Regions from separate parts of the Streptomyces sp. NPDC000878 genome, predicted to be linked through region 4. Evidence: riboswitches for the same ligand, from Rfam matches in the RefSeq annotation. Region 4 holds a riboswitch; each other region holds the start of a gene.
The links. A riboswitch is a leader RNA that binds a small molecule or an ion and turns the genes downstream of it on or off. The one in region 4 is predicted to bind cyclic di-AMP.
Positions count from the first base shown of each region.

Region 1: another riboswitch for cyclic di-AMP. It lies ahead of ACWDR4_RS42635 (transglycosylase family protein); the one in region 4 lies ahead of ACWDR4_RS21595 (M23 family metallopeptidase).
Region 2: another riboswitch for cyclic di-AMP. It lies ahead of ACWDR4_RS22335 (NlpC/P60 family protein); the one in region 4 lies ahead of ACWDR4_RS21595 (M23 family metallopeptidase).
Region 3: another riboswitch for cyclic di-AMP. It lies ahead of ACWDR4_RS38015 (M23 family metallopeptidase); the one in region 4 lies ahead of ACWDR4_RS21595 (M23 family metallopeptidase).

Region 1 is NZ_JBSFMT010000083.1:13,821-17,041, forward strand. Features, by position in the region: gene ACWDR4_RS42625 (cytochrome P450 family protein) at 1-232, shown strand, start outside; gene ACWDR4_RS42630 (transglycosylase family protein) at 474-1,280, shown strand; cyclic di-AMP (ydaO/yuaA leader) riboswitch at 1,464-1,635, shown strand; gene ACWDR4_RS42635 (transglycosylase family protein) at 1,639-2,349, shown strand; gene eno (phosphopyruvate hydratase) at 2,682-3,221, shown strand, end outside.
Region 2 is NZ_JBSFMT010000024.1:71,706-74,926, forward strand. Features, by position in the region: gene ACWDR4_RS22325 (NlpC/P60 family protein) at 1-28, opposite strand, end outside; gene ACWDR4_RS22330 (hypothetical protein) at 513-866, shown strand; gene ACWDR4_RS22335 (NlpC/P60 family protein) at 889-2,094, opposite strand; cyclic di-AMP (ydaO/yuaA leader) riboswitch at 2,103-2,277, opposite strand; gene pcrA (DNA helicase PcrA) at 2,553-3,221, shown strand, end outside.
Region 3 is NZ_JBSFMT010000064.1:3,673-6,893, reverse strand. Features, by position in the region: gene ACWDR4_RS38030 (dihydrofolate reductase family protein) at 1-19, shown strand, start outside; tRNA gene ACWDR4_RS38025 (tRNA-Met) at 100-173, shown strand; gene ACWDR4_RS38020 (PP2C family protein-serine/threonine phosphatase) at 354-1,514, shown strand; cyclic di-AMP (ydaO/yuaA leader) riboswitch at 1,772-1,929, shown strand; gene ACWDR4_RS38015 (M23 family metallopeptidase) at 1,941-3,011, shown strand; gene ACWDR4_RS38010 (aldo/keto reductase) at 3,135-3,221, shown strand, end outside.
Region 4 is NZ_JBSFMT010000023.1:23,064-26,284, reverse strand. Features, by position in the region: gene ACWDR4_RS21605 (M16 family metallopeptidase) at 1-68, shown strand, start outside; gene ACWDR4_RS21600 (M16 family metallopeptidase) at 65-1,453, shown strand; cyclic di-AMP (ydaO/yuaA leader) riboswitch at 1,669-1,836, shown strand; gene ACWDR4_RS21595 (M23 family metallopeptidase) at 1,850-2,623, shown strand; gene ACWDR4_RS21590 (GntR family transcriptional regulator) at 2,812-3,221, shown strand, end outside.

The DNA.
Region 1 (3,221 bases), on a different contig from region 4:
GCACCTCGGATACGGCCACGGCATCCACTACTGCCTCGGCGCCCCGCTCGCCCGCCTGGAGGGGCGGAGTGCGCTGGCCACCCTCCTCACCCGTCTCCCGGACCTTCAACTTGCCGGAGACCCGAGCGAGTTGCGCTGGCGGGGCGGGCTCATCATGCGTGGACTGCGCACCCTGCCCGTCGAGTTCACGCCGGTTCGCGAATCGGGGCATACCCCGCCAGTAGTGCCGTAGAAGATCACGGGAAGGTGACACTCCCTCAACAATGTGATCTTCACGTGATCTACGCGGCATTAACTTGTGACAAGTGATCGCCTGTCGATACGTTCGAGCACTAGTGCGACGCCTTGGCGGTATTCATTTCGGCATCCGTCGCGCCGACCCCTGCTGTCTCGCGAAAGGCAACCGCATGCTCTCCGGGAACGGACGTCACCGTCGCCCCCGTCAGGCCCCGGCTCTGCTTGTCGCGGCCGGCGTGACCGGCTCCGCCCTCGCCATCCCGCTGCTCGCCGCGACCGGCGCGAGCGCGGCAAGCGGCACCACGTGGGACAGGGTCGCGGAGTGCGAGAGTGGCGGCTCCTGGAGTGCCAACTCCGGCAACGGGTTCTACGGCGGGCTCCAGCTGACCCAGGCGGACTGGGAGGCGTACGGCGGTCTCACGTACGCCCCGAGCGCCGACCAGGCCAGCCGTTCGCAGCAGATCGCCGTCGCCGAGAGTGTGCTCGCCGACCGGGGTGCCGGGGTCTGGGACGCCTGCGCGCTGCTGTCCGGGCTCGGCAAGGACACCAGCTCGGCCGACGTCGACACGGGCGTGGCCGAGGGGAAGGGGAGTGGGGACAGGGAGGGCGGTACGTCGTCTTCGGCGTCGCCCTCGTCCTCGACGTCGGATTCGCCTACGCCTGCCTCTACTCCCTCCGCCTCACCCTCCACCGACTCCGCGCCCTCGGTCAAGGCCAAGTCCGCCGAGTCCTCGCCGTCCCCTTCTTCCTCCTCCTCAACCTCCTCGTCCCCCTCGCTGTCGAGCGAAGGGGGCGCACAAGAAGGTGACAGGTCATCCACGGGTGTGACAAATGATGGAAAACAGGGCAACTCCGGGCAGAGCAGGGAAGGCTCGTATACGGTCCGCCCCGGCGACACCCTTTGCGGCATCGCCGACTCCCTTGGCCTTGAGGGTGGATGGTCCGAGTTGTACGCCGAGAACGAGGATCTCCTCGGTGCGGACCCGAACCACATCCTCCCCGGTCAGACCCTCGAAGTCCCTGCCGAACCGGGGCAAAAGTAACCGGAGTTCACGTCACGCTTCGCGCTGAATGTCCGTTATAAATGCAGTGAGAGATAGGTCTCAGAAGCCCTGATCGTCTTTGTATTTCAGGGGATCACCTGTTTACGGTCGTCAACGCCCGCCACAGTGGGCCCCGCCGGTCGCAACGCCGAATCCTGCCAACGGCCGAACGGGAACAGTCGTCGCTTTCAAGCGCCGTAGGCAGGAGCGGGGGACCCAAGGTAAGTGCCGCACCGGGCAGTTGACCGGAGCGGCTTGGGGTTAAGCCGTGCGCCGCCCGAACGGGGCGTACGGCCGGGCAACTCAACCGGCCCGAACCCGACAGCTCACCTCGCAGGCGTCGGTGAGGGGATCACGCATGCTGTTTTCCGGTAAGGGCAAGCACCGTCGTCCGTCCAAGGCCACCCGTGTCGTCGCCATCGCCGGTGTGACCGGCGCCGCGGTCGCCGCTCCGCTGCTGGCGGCCGGCTCCGCCTCCGCCGCCACCTCCGCCGAGTGGGACACGGTCGCCCAGTGCGAGTCCGGCGGCAACTGGTCCATCAACACCGGCAACGGCTACTACGGCGGTCTGCAGTTCTCCGCCTCGACCTGGGCCGCGTACGGCGGCTCGGCGTACGCCTCCACCGCCGACCAGGCCTCCAAGTCCCAGCAGATAACCATCGCCGAGAAGGTCCTCGCGGGCCAGGGCAAGGGTGCCTGGCCGGTCTGCGGCACGGGCCTGTCCAGCGCCTCCTACGGCGGCGGTTCGAGCGACAGCTCGTCCAGTGACTCCGGTAGCTCCAGCCCCTCCAGCTCCGGCTCCGGCGAGACCTCCACCCGCTCCACCGACGAGCAGTCGGCCTCCCGTTCGCAGGAGCGACCGGCCGCGAAGAAGACCGTCACCACCCCGACCGGCAAGAAGGTCGAGAAGGGCGACGGCGAGTACAAGGTCGTCAAGGGTGACACCCTGAGCGCGATCGCCGAGGCGCACGACGTCAAGGGCGGCTGGGCGAAGCTCTTCCAGCTGAACAAGGACATCATCGACGACGCCGACTTCATCTACCCGGGCCAGCAGCTGCACCTCAGCTGACCCCGGTCACCTGCCCGCCGGAGCATCCCCCAAATCTCAGCCGGCCCGAAGGTGAACCACAGCGCCCTCACATCCGTGCCCTCCATAGTGAAGGCCTCGTGAGGGTCACCCCCGTCCCCCACGGGCTCCCCGCTCCGGTGCGTGTTCCCCCGTACGCACCGGGGCGGGGCTTTTTGTTTCCCTGAGGAACAATGTTTACCCTCGGTTCCGTCCATGTTCCGTCCATGGGGTGGTCGGACGGCTGGCCGATCGGCCTCGGACGGTTAGGCTCATCCCGCAGGGGCCGCAAAAAAGCCCCGCGTACCCGCGTCACATCCCAGAAGGAGATGCTCGTGCCGTCCATCGACGTCGTCGTAGCCCGGGAAATCCTCGACTCGCGAGGCAACCCCACCGTCGAGGTCGAGGTCGGCCTCGATGACGGCAGCACCGGTCGTGCCGCCGTCCCGTCCGGAGCCTCCACCGGAGCCTTCGAGGCCATCGAGCTGCGCGACGGTGACCCCAACCGCTACCTCGGCAAGGGTGTCGAGAAGGCCGTCCTCGCCGTCATCGAGCAGATCGGCCCGGAGCTGGTCGGCTACGACGCCACCGAGCAGCGGCTGATCGACCAGGCGATGTTCGACCTGGACGCCACCGACAACAAGGGCTCGCTCGGCGCCAACGCCATCCTCGGCGTCTCGCTCGCCGTCGCCCACGCCGCCTCCGAGGCCAGCGACCTCCCCCTCTTCCGCTACCTCGGCGGTCCGAACGCGCACCTGCTGCCCGTTCCGATGATGAACATCCTGAACGGCGGCTCGCACGCCGACTCCAACGTGGACATCCAGGAGTTCATGATCGCCCCGATCGGCGCGGAGTCCTTCTCCGAGGCGCTGCGC
Region 2 (3,221 bases), on a different contig from region 4:
GCTGTCGGGGCTTGCGGTGCGCTGCCACCGGGGCGTCACGTCCTTTCGTACGACCGCCACTACGTCGACCGCCGGAAGGCTGCCTGGGAAGCGGACCCAGGAGGGCGGTTGCGCGTCCGACGGCGGCCCGCACAGGGGGAGCGGTCCGCCGCCGGACTTTCTCGGCGGTGGTGTCCGACTGCCGCCCCTGGCCCGGGCGGCGGTGGGGAGCCGGTCACCTGGTGGAGGACGCTAAACCGGAGTGTGACGTGGGGGTAACGCCATGTACGGAACTGGCGTGAGCCGACCACCGGGTGACCGCATACGACCGTGATCGCGCTCCGCCGCCGCCGACTTCACGCAGACGGCTGACCGATGAGGAGGTTTGGGAGGCACATGGTGATTACACAGTGCTATGGGGTGCATATATGCGAGGTCTCCGAGTGTCGCGCGAGGCGCGCTGGATGCCTTGCGAACGCCCTTCACGGCCCGGTGTCATGCGGCTCGGGGGCCTCTGATTAGGCTCCGGGCCCATGGACGTACTCATCCATCTCTTCGTCGGCCTGCACATCATCGGCATCGCCTCGCTTCTTGGCGGGTTTCTCACCCAGATGAAGGCGATGGGGCAGGGCACGGCCCGCTTCGTGCCGGCGATGCTGCACGGTGCGTTCACCATGCTGGTCACCGGCGTCGCCCTGGTGGGCCTCAACCAGGCCGACGACCAGACGGTGAACAACGTCAAGATCGGCGTGAAGCTGGCGCTGCTGATCGTGATCCTCGGCCTCGTCTATGTGAAGCGGGACGACGAGACCGTGGACAAGCGGCTGTTCGGCCTGGTGGGCCTGTTCACCACGGCGAACATCTTCATCGCCGTGCTCTGGACCTGATGAGACCTGCCCGACCTGCCCGTCAGGCCGGGCGCACCACGCTGTGGATCGCCGACTCACCGTCGTAGAAGATCGATTCCTCGCGGACGTACGCACCCGGCTTCGGGGCGTGGATCATCATGCCGTTGCCGATGTAGAGGCCGACGTGGCTGATGTCGTCGTAGAAGAAGACCAGGTCACCGGGTTGGATGTCGGAGAGGGAGACCGTCGTGCCCGCGTTCACCTGGTCGTAGGTGGTGCGCGGGAGGGTGACTCCGGCGGCCTTCCAGGCGGCCTGGGTGAGGCTCGAGCAGTCGTACGAGTCCGGGCCGGTCGCGCCCCAGACGTACGGCTTGCCGATCTGTGCGCGTGCGAAGGTGAGGGCCTTCTCGGCCTTGGTGGCGTACGAGGAGTCGGTGGCCGGTGCCGTCGACGTGTCCGAGGCGGTGCCGCCCGTCGACTGCTGGGCCGCCGCGGCTGCCGCCGCTTCCTGCTGGCGCTGCTGCTCCGCCGCCTGCTGCTGACGGGCGAGTTCCTGCGCCTGGCGGCGGGCCTCCGCCTGCTTCTCCCGCTCGATCGCCGCGAGCCGTAGCTTCTCCTCGGCGGTGAGGCGGGAGAGGAGCTGGCGGGCCTGCGCGAGCTTCGTCTGGACGGTGGTCTTGGTCGTCCGCAGGTTGTCCTGGGACTCCGTGAGCGATTCGAGGCTCGCGGTGGCCTCCTGGCGCTTCTGCGTCGTCTCGGCCTGCTCCGTGATGTACTCGTCGACCGCGTCCTTCTGGCGGGCGGTCAGCCGGTCCATCAGCTGGTTCTGGTCGAAGTAGTCCTGCGGGTCGTCCGCGAGGAGGAACGTCGCCGTGTCGGGGGCGGCCGACCCGGTGCGGTACTGGGCCGCGGCGAAGGAACCGAGTTCCTCGCGCGCGTCGTTGAGCTTCTGGGTGCGCTGGGCCACGTCGTCCATCAGGGTGTCGACGCGCTTGCGCTGCTTGGAGGTCTTCTCCTTGGCGGAGTTGTACTTGTCGGTGGCCGACTCGGCCTGGCGGTAGAGGTCGCCGACCTTCGCCTCGACCTCCTCCATGCTCGGCTTGTCGTCGGCCGAGGGCGCCGGGGGAGTGGTGGGCTCCGTGGGCGCGGCGTTGGCGGTCTGGGACAGCAGCGCGACGGAGGTCAGGGCCGCCGTGGCGAAGGCGGGGGTCCGTATGCCTGCTACGCGCGTTCCCGTAGGACGCGACTTGCGGTGCGACGACGCCAAGAGAGGCGACTCCTTCCACGTTCCGCCTACCGGGTTAGCTGTCGGGTTCGGGCGGGTGGTTCGGAAGGGTTGCCCTACGGTCCTTGCCCTGGACGGCAGTCGGACCGATTCACCCCAAGTTTTCGGTGGGTCCCCGGCTCCTGCCGCACAGGGCGGCACGATCGGACTCGGCGGAGGCCGCGCGGCCCGGCGATGTTCGCCGGTGGGGGTCGAGCGGCCTGCAGGGCACGCTAACCAATTCGTGTGGCCCCTGTGAAGGTTGATGACCGCTATGCCCGATACGTTTTTGTGACCTCAACCCTAAACATTGCTCCCCGGAGTCGATCTGGAGGAGTGTGTGCCGCTTGGTCCGCACTTGATGTGTTCATACCGGTCCGGGATCTGCTGTCCGGACAGCCCGGCGGATGTTTTCGGGGTGGCGGCCGGTTGTCAGTGGGGGAGCCTAGACTCGGAGAGCGATGAGCAGCCTCTTTGACGACAGCTTCCTGGCGGACCTCCAGGGCCCTCGAGCCCACGAGGAGGAGCCCCCGCCGCCGCCCGAGGACGAGCATGCGCCGGAGCCCGTTCTGGACGACCTGTTCGGCGGGCAGTTCGACGCGCCGCCGGACCGGGACGCGTACTACCGCGACGGCGCCCCGCGCCCCGTGGTGGACCCGGCCGCGCTCCTGGACGGGCTGAACGAGAACCAGCGCGCGGCCGTCGTGCACGCCGACACCCCCCTGCTCATCGTGGCGGGCGCCGGCTCCGGCAAGACGCGCGTGCTCACCCACCGCATCGCGTATCTGCTCGGCGAGCGGGGCGTCCACCCCGGCCAGATCCTCGCGATCACCTTCACCAACAAGGCCGCCGGCGAGATGAGGGAGCGCGTCGAGCAGCTCGTCGGCCCGCGCGCGAACGCGATGTGGGTGATGACGTTCCACAGCGCGTGCGTGCGGATCCTCCGCCGGGAGAGCAAGCGGCTCGGCTTCACGTCCTCGTTCTCGATCTACGACGCGGCCGACAGCAAGCGGCTGATGGCGCTCGTCTGCCGCGACCTGGACCTGGACCCCAAGCGCTTCCCGCCCAAGTCGTTCAGCGCGAAGATCTCCAACCTGAAGAACGAGCTGATCGACGAGGAGGACTTCGCC
Region 3 (3,221 bases), on a different contig from region 4:
CGCCCACCTGCCCGGCTGATGCTCAATCGCGGTGATCAACCGTCGTGATCAACCGTGGTGATCGGGGTCCCGCGGATGGCGTATAGTTGTGTTCAGCGGCGCGGGGTGGAGCAGCTCGGTAGCTCGCTGGGCTCATAACCCAGAGGTCGCAGGTTCAAATCCTGTCCCCGCTACTGAAGGCCCAGGGCCGGAAACCAGGAAACTGGTTTCCGGCCCTGAGTCGTTTCCAGGCCCCCCTTTTTTCCGGCCCGTCCCGCCCTTTTCGCGGGCCCGCCCCACCCTTCTCCTTTAGCCCGGTCGGTCCACCCGGCTCGCCCGCCGTACCCGTTCCCGGAAATCTGAGCGGGACGAACCTGAACGGGACGGGGCGGGTGATCCGGCGGGAGACGAGACGAGTGGCGCGGTCGGGAGAGCCGGGAGGGACGGGATCGCCGGAAGAGGCGGTGGTGGTCTCCCGGGTGCGGACCCTCGTGCGCGTCCTGCCCGCGCTCCTGATCGTCGCCGGGATCGTCTACGACTACGCCACCCCGCACGACTTCACCGCGGTCCCCTTCTTCACCGCCGCCCCGCTCATCGCCGCCCCGCTCTCCTCGCTGCGCACCACGGCCGTCACCGGCGCTGCCGCGCTCCTCGCCGAGTACCTGGTCCACGTCCGCTTCGAGTTCTCCTCGGACGCCGACACCCTCACCGAGACGGTCACCGTGGCCACGGTCGCCGTCCTGGCCGTCGTCATCAACCGCGTCGTACGCCGGGGCGACCGCCGCCTCGCCACGGCCCACGAGATCGCCGAGGCCGCGCAGCGCGCCGTACTGCCCGAACCGGACGCGCACATCGGCGGGTTCGAGATCGCCGCCCGGTACGAGGCCGCCCAGGAGGGTGCCTTCATCGGCGGCGACCTTTACGCCGTGCAGGAGACCCCGTACGGCGTGCGGCTCGTCCTCGGGGACGTGCGGGGCAAGGGGATGGGGGCCGTGGCGGCCGTCGCCGTCGTCATCGGGGCGTTCCGGGAGGCCGCCGAGCAGGAGGCGACCTTGGAGGCGGTCGCCCAGCGGCTGGAGCGGGCCCTCGCGCGCGAGGCCGCCCGGCGCGGCGGTCTGGAGATCACCGAGGGCTTCGCCACCGCCGTACTCGCCGAACTCCCGCACGGCGACGGGATCGTCCGCATCGTCAACCGCGGCCACCCCCCGCCCCTGCTGCTCACCGCCGACGGCACCCTGCGCGTCCTCAGCCCGTCCGAAGCCGCGCTTCCGCTCGGCATGGGCGACCTCGGCGGCGCGCCCGACCGTGCCGAGACGACGCCTTTTCCCGGCGGCGCGGCGCTGCTCCTGCACACCGACGGGCTGTCCGAGGCCCGCGACGGGCACGGCGTCTTCTTCGATCCGGCGGCCCGGCTCACGGGCCGCGTCTTCCGCGACCCGGCCGCCCTCCTCGCCGCCCTCGCCGACGAGGTGCGCCGGCACTCGGGCGGCGGCACGACGGACGACATGGCGCTGCTCGCCGTGAGACGACCCTGAGAGCGATTGTCATCGGTTGTCGTCGGTTGTCACCGGCCGTGAGTGAACGATCCCGCTCCGCATAACATCTGACACACAGTCAAAACTCAGGAGTCACTTACGGCATGGTCAACTCGCCCGATTTTCACCGGTGCTGGCCTAGAAAGTCCTCGGGAAAAGGATTAACGATCAACGGGAACGGCTTGGAATCCGGGGCCCTGGTCTATTAACGTTCGATAACGCAGCGCGGTTGTCCCAGCCGTCACAAGAGTCGGCTCCGTGCGCACGCGCCGAATCCCGCGAGGGAACCGGGGAACCACCAACTTGGGGTGAATCGCTCGTCCGCCGCCGTGGCAACACGGCAGGTATACGCGCGTAGGAGACCTTCCTGCTCCGAACCCGTCAGCTAACCCGGTAGGCGAGAAGGAAGGAAAGGAGCACGCCCACGTGGCGTCAAACCCGGCCGCCCCAGAGGCCCCGTTCGTACCGAGTCAGCGCAGCAGCGAGACCGAGGCCGGCAAGATCCCGACCTTCGGCTTCGGCAGCCGTCGCACCGACGAGGGCCCTTGGGAGGAGTGGAATCCCAGCGCGGACACCACTCGTCCGGTTCGCGGCCGGCACCGCGTCGGCAAGCAGCGCGGCGGCGGAGGACTCGCCCGCAGCTCCACCGTTCTCGGCGTCGGTGTCATAGCCGCCGTCGGCGGGGCCGGCATGGCCACCGCACAGACCGGCAAGCCGCCCGTCTCCATCTCCATCCCCGACCTGCCCTCCGTCGGCTCGCCCTTCGCGGGCGACGACGACTCGAAGGACGAGCCCCAGGGCTCCCCCAACGCGCTCAGCAGCGTCGGCGTCACCTCCGAGGAGACCGAGCAGGGCACCAGCGACGCGGGTGAGGCCCTGCGCGCCCGCATCATCCTCCAGGCCGAGCAGCAGAAGGACCAGGCCGAGGCCAAGGTCCAGCAGGCCGCCCAGGACGCCGCCGCGAAGAAGGCCGCCGACGAGGCCGCCAAGGTGAAGCGCGAGGCCGCCGCGAAGGCCGCCGCCGCGAAGAAGAAGGCCGCCGAGGAAGCCGCGGCGAAGCTGGAGGCCGCGCGGCTCGCCGAGCTGGCCAAGCAGTACACGTTGCCGACCTCCTCATACACGATCACCTCGACGTTCGGCCAGGCCGGCTCGCTGTGGTCCTCCGGCTACCACACCGGCCTCGACTTCGCCGCTCCCACAGGTACCCCGCTCAAGGCCGTCCACACCGGCACGATCACCGAGGCGGGCTGGAGCGGCTCCTACGGCTACCGCACGATCCTCACCCTCGAGGACGGCACCGAGATCTGGTACGCCCACCAGTCCTCGATCAACGTCAGCGTCGGCCAGAAGGTCAACACGGGTGACGTGATCGGCCGAGTCGGCGCCACGGGCAACGTCACCGGGGCCCACCTCCACATGGAGGTCCACACCAGCAGCTCGGACACCGCGGGGATCGACCCGATGGCGTGGCTGCGGAGCATGGGCCTCAACCCGTAAGACAGACGTTGCTCGATAGGCAGACGTTGCTCGATTCCGACTGATCCCGACTGATTCCGGCGTTCACACGATGTTCGTGAACCGCCGGAATCAGTGCGTCCGGGTCGGGCGTTGACAAGGAGCATGACTACTCCTGCTCTGCGCAAGCTCGGATCATCGGACCTGGAGGTCTTCCCCCTCGCCCTCGGCGGCAACGTCTTCGGCTGGACC
Region 4 (3,221 bases):
GCGCGGTGCTCGTCTACGAGCCCCTGACCGCCGACAACGCCACCGACACCGAGGAGGCGGCCAAGTGACCGGGCTCGCCACGATGGAGTTCCACCCCCAGCCCCAGGCGGGCGAGGCCAGGCCCTGGGCCTTCCCGGCCCCCGGACGCGGCACGCTCGGCAACGGCCTGACCGTCCTGCGCTGCCACCGCCCCGGCCAGCAGATCGTCGCCGTCGAGGTACTCGTCGACGCTCCCCTGGAGGCCGAGCCGGCCGGTCTCGACGGCGTGGCCACGATCATGGCCAGGGCCTTCTCCGAAGGCACCGACAAGCACTCCGCCGAGGAGTTCGCCGCCGAACTGGAGCGCTGCGGCGCCACCCTCGACGCGCACGCCGACCACCCCTGCGTACGCCTCAGCCTCGAAGTCCCCGTGTCGCGGCTCCCCAAGGCGCTCGGTCTGCTGGCCGACGCCCTCAGGGCACCCGCGTTCGCGGACAGCGAGATCGAGCGGCTGGTGCGCAACCGGCTCGACGAGATCCCGCACGAGACGGCCAACCCGGCCCGCCGCTCCGCCAAGCAGCTCTACAAGGAGCTGTTCCCGGAGACCTCGCGCATGTCGCGTCCGCGCCAGGGCACCGAGGAGACGGTCGCGAAGATCGACTCCGCGGCCGTACGGGCCTTCTACGAGAGGCATGTCCGCCCCGCCACGGCCACCGCCGTGGTCGTCGGCGACCTCACCGGTGTCGACCTGGACGCGCTGCTCGGCGACACCCTGGGGGAGTGGACCGGCTCGACGGCCGAACCGCGGCCCGTGCCGCCGGTGACCGCCGACGACACCGGCCGGGTCGTCATCGTGGACCGCCCGGGCGCCGTACAGACCCAGCTGCTCATCGGCCGCGTCGGCGCCGACCGGCACGACCGCGTCTGGGCCGCCCAGGTCCTCGGCACGTACTGCCTCGGCGGCACCCTCACCTCCCGCCTGGACCGCGTTCTGCGCGAGGAGAAGGGCTACACCTACGGTGTGCGGGCGTTCGGCCAGGTCCTGCGCTCGGCCCCGGACGGTTCGGGCGCCGCGCTGCTCGCCATCAGCGGCTCCGTCGACACCCCGAACACCGGTCCCGCCCTGGAGGACCTGTGGAAGGTGCTGCGCACGCTCGCGGCCGAGGGGCTCACAGACGCCGAGCGTGATGTCGCGGTGCAGAACCTGGTGGGCGTCGCTCCGCTCAAGTACGAAACTGCGGCGGCCGTGGCGAGCACGCTGGCCGACCAGGTGGAGCAGCACCTGCCTGACGACTACCAGGCCACGCTGTACCGGCAGCTCGCCGCCACCGGCACCGTGGAGGCCACGGCGGCGGCCGTGAACGCCTTCCCGGTGGACCGGCTGGTGACGGTCCTCGTCGGCGACGCGGCGACGATCGAGGAGCCCGTCCGGGCCCTCGGTATCGGCGAAGTGACCGTCGTACCCGCCGAGTAACGGCACCCGCGTACACGACAGGGGCCCGGTGACGGAAGCGTCACCGGGCCCCTCTTGTCCATATTGATGTGCAAGTTGCCCGTATTGATGGAGAGGTTGACCGTCTGCCCTGTGGCATACGCTACAAAACCCGTGATCGGTTTGTTGATTGAAAGTTGTGCGGCTTAGCGTCGGTCCGGCTGTCCGTCACGCAGTGCGCCGCAGCCGCGGCACCCGGACAGTCATCGCCGAGTCCCCACATGGCGCGAGCCAGGGGAGCCGGGGACCCACACTGTGCAGTCCCTGGGGTGAATCGGACGCCCGCGCGCCCAGCGAGGGGGTCCGTAGGAGACCTTCCTGCTCCGAACCCGTCAGCTAACCCGGTAGGCGAGAAGGAAGGAAAGGACCAGCCACTACATGGCGTTCACCCGCGCCACCGGGAAGCACCGTCGTCCCCGCCGCCCCAGCCTTGTCACCCGTACGACCGTCCGCGCGGCCGGCGTCGCGGCCCTCGCCACCACCGGCGCCGTCGGCAGCCTCGCCGCCCCGGCGCTCGCCGCGGAGTCCGCGGTCGAGCAGACCGGCCTCACCCCGGTGATCTCCATCGGCGAGTCGCTCGCCGACCAGATCGACGCGCAGGCCGCGGCCCAGGAGCAGGCCGCAGAGAAGGCCGCCGCCGAGAAGCGGGCCCTGGCCGCCGCGAAGAAGGAGGCGGAGGAGCGGGTCAAGGAGGCACGCGAGGCGGAGGCCCGCGCCGCCCGCGAGGTCGAGCGCAAGCGCCTCAACACCTTCGTCACCCCGATCTCCGGCTCGTACATCTCCACCGGCTACAAGGCGGGCGGCGCCGTCTGGTCCTCCGGCAACCACACCGGCATCGACTTCCACGCCGCGTCCGGCACCACCGTCCACGCGGTGGGCTCCGGCACCGTCGTCGAGGCAGGCTGGGGCGGCTCCTACGGCAACAACATCGTGATCAAGATGATTGATGGTACGTACACTCAGTACGGTCATCTGTCGTCCATCAACGTGTCCGTCGGGCAGACGGTCACCCCGGGCCAGCAGATAGGTCTCTCCGGGGCCACCGGCAACGTCACCGGTGCGCACCTCCACTTCGAGGCCCGTACGACCCCGGAGTACGGCTCGGACATGGACCCCGTCGCCTACCTCCGCTCGCACGGTGTGAACGTCTGACAACCGCCCGCATCTCTTGTCGTCGCCCCGGCTCCCCGAGTCGGGGCTTTCGGCGTTTCCGGTGGCCCTGTGTCCAAAAAATATCCCTGGATTCCGGCCTGCCGTCGGAAATTCCGGTTCTCTGCAATAGAGTCACTGAACACACGTCAATCGTCGACGTTTCACGGGGATTAAAGCGGAGGTCGGACATGCGTATTCCGGCGCACTCGGTATGCACGGCGATCCGGGACGACATCGTCGCCGGTGTCTACGAGCGCGGCAGCCGGCTCACCGAGGAACTGCTCGCGCGCCGGTACGGCGTCTCGCGCGTCCCCGTCCGCGAGGCCCTGCGCACCCTGGAGGCCGAGGGCTTCGTGGTGACCCGGCGGCACGCGGGCGCGTGCGTCGCGGAACCCACCGAGCAGGAGGCCTCCGACCTGCTGGAGATGCGCATGCTCCTGGAGCCGCTCGGTGCCTCCCGGGCCGCCCAGCGGCGCACCGAGGCCCATCTGAAGGTGCTGCGCGGCCTGGTCAGGCTGGGGCAGGAGCGGGCCAGGAGGGGCAATAGTGAGGATCTGCGCTCCCTGGGCGGCTGGTTCCACGAGACGCTCGCCCAGGC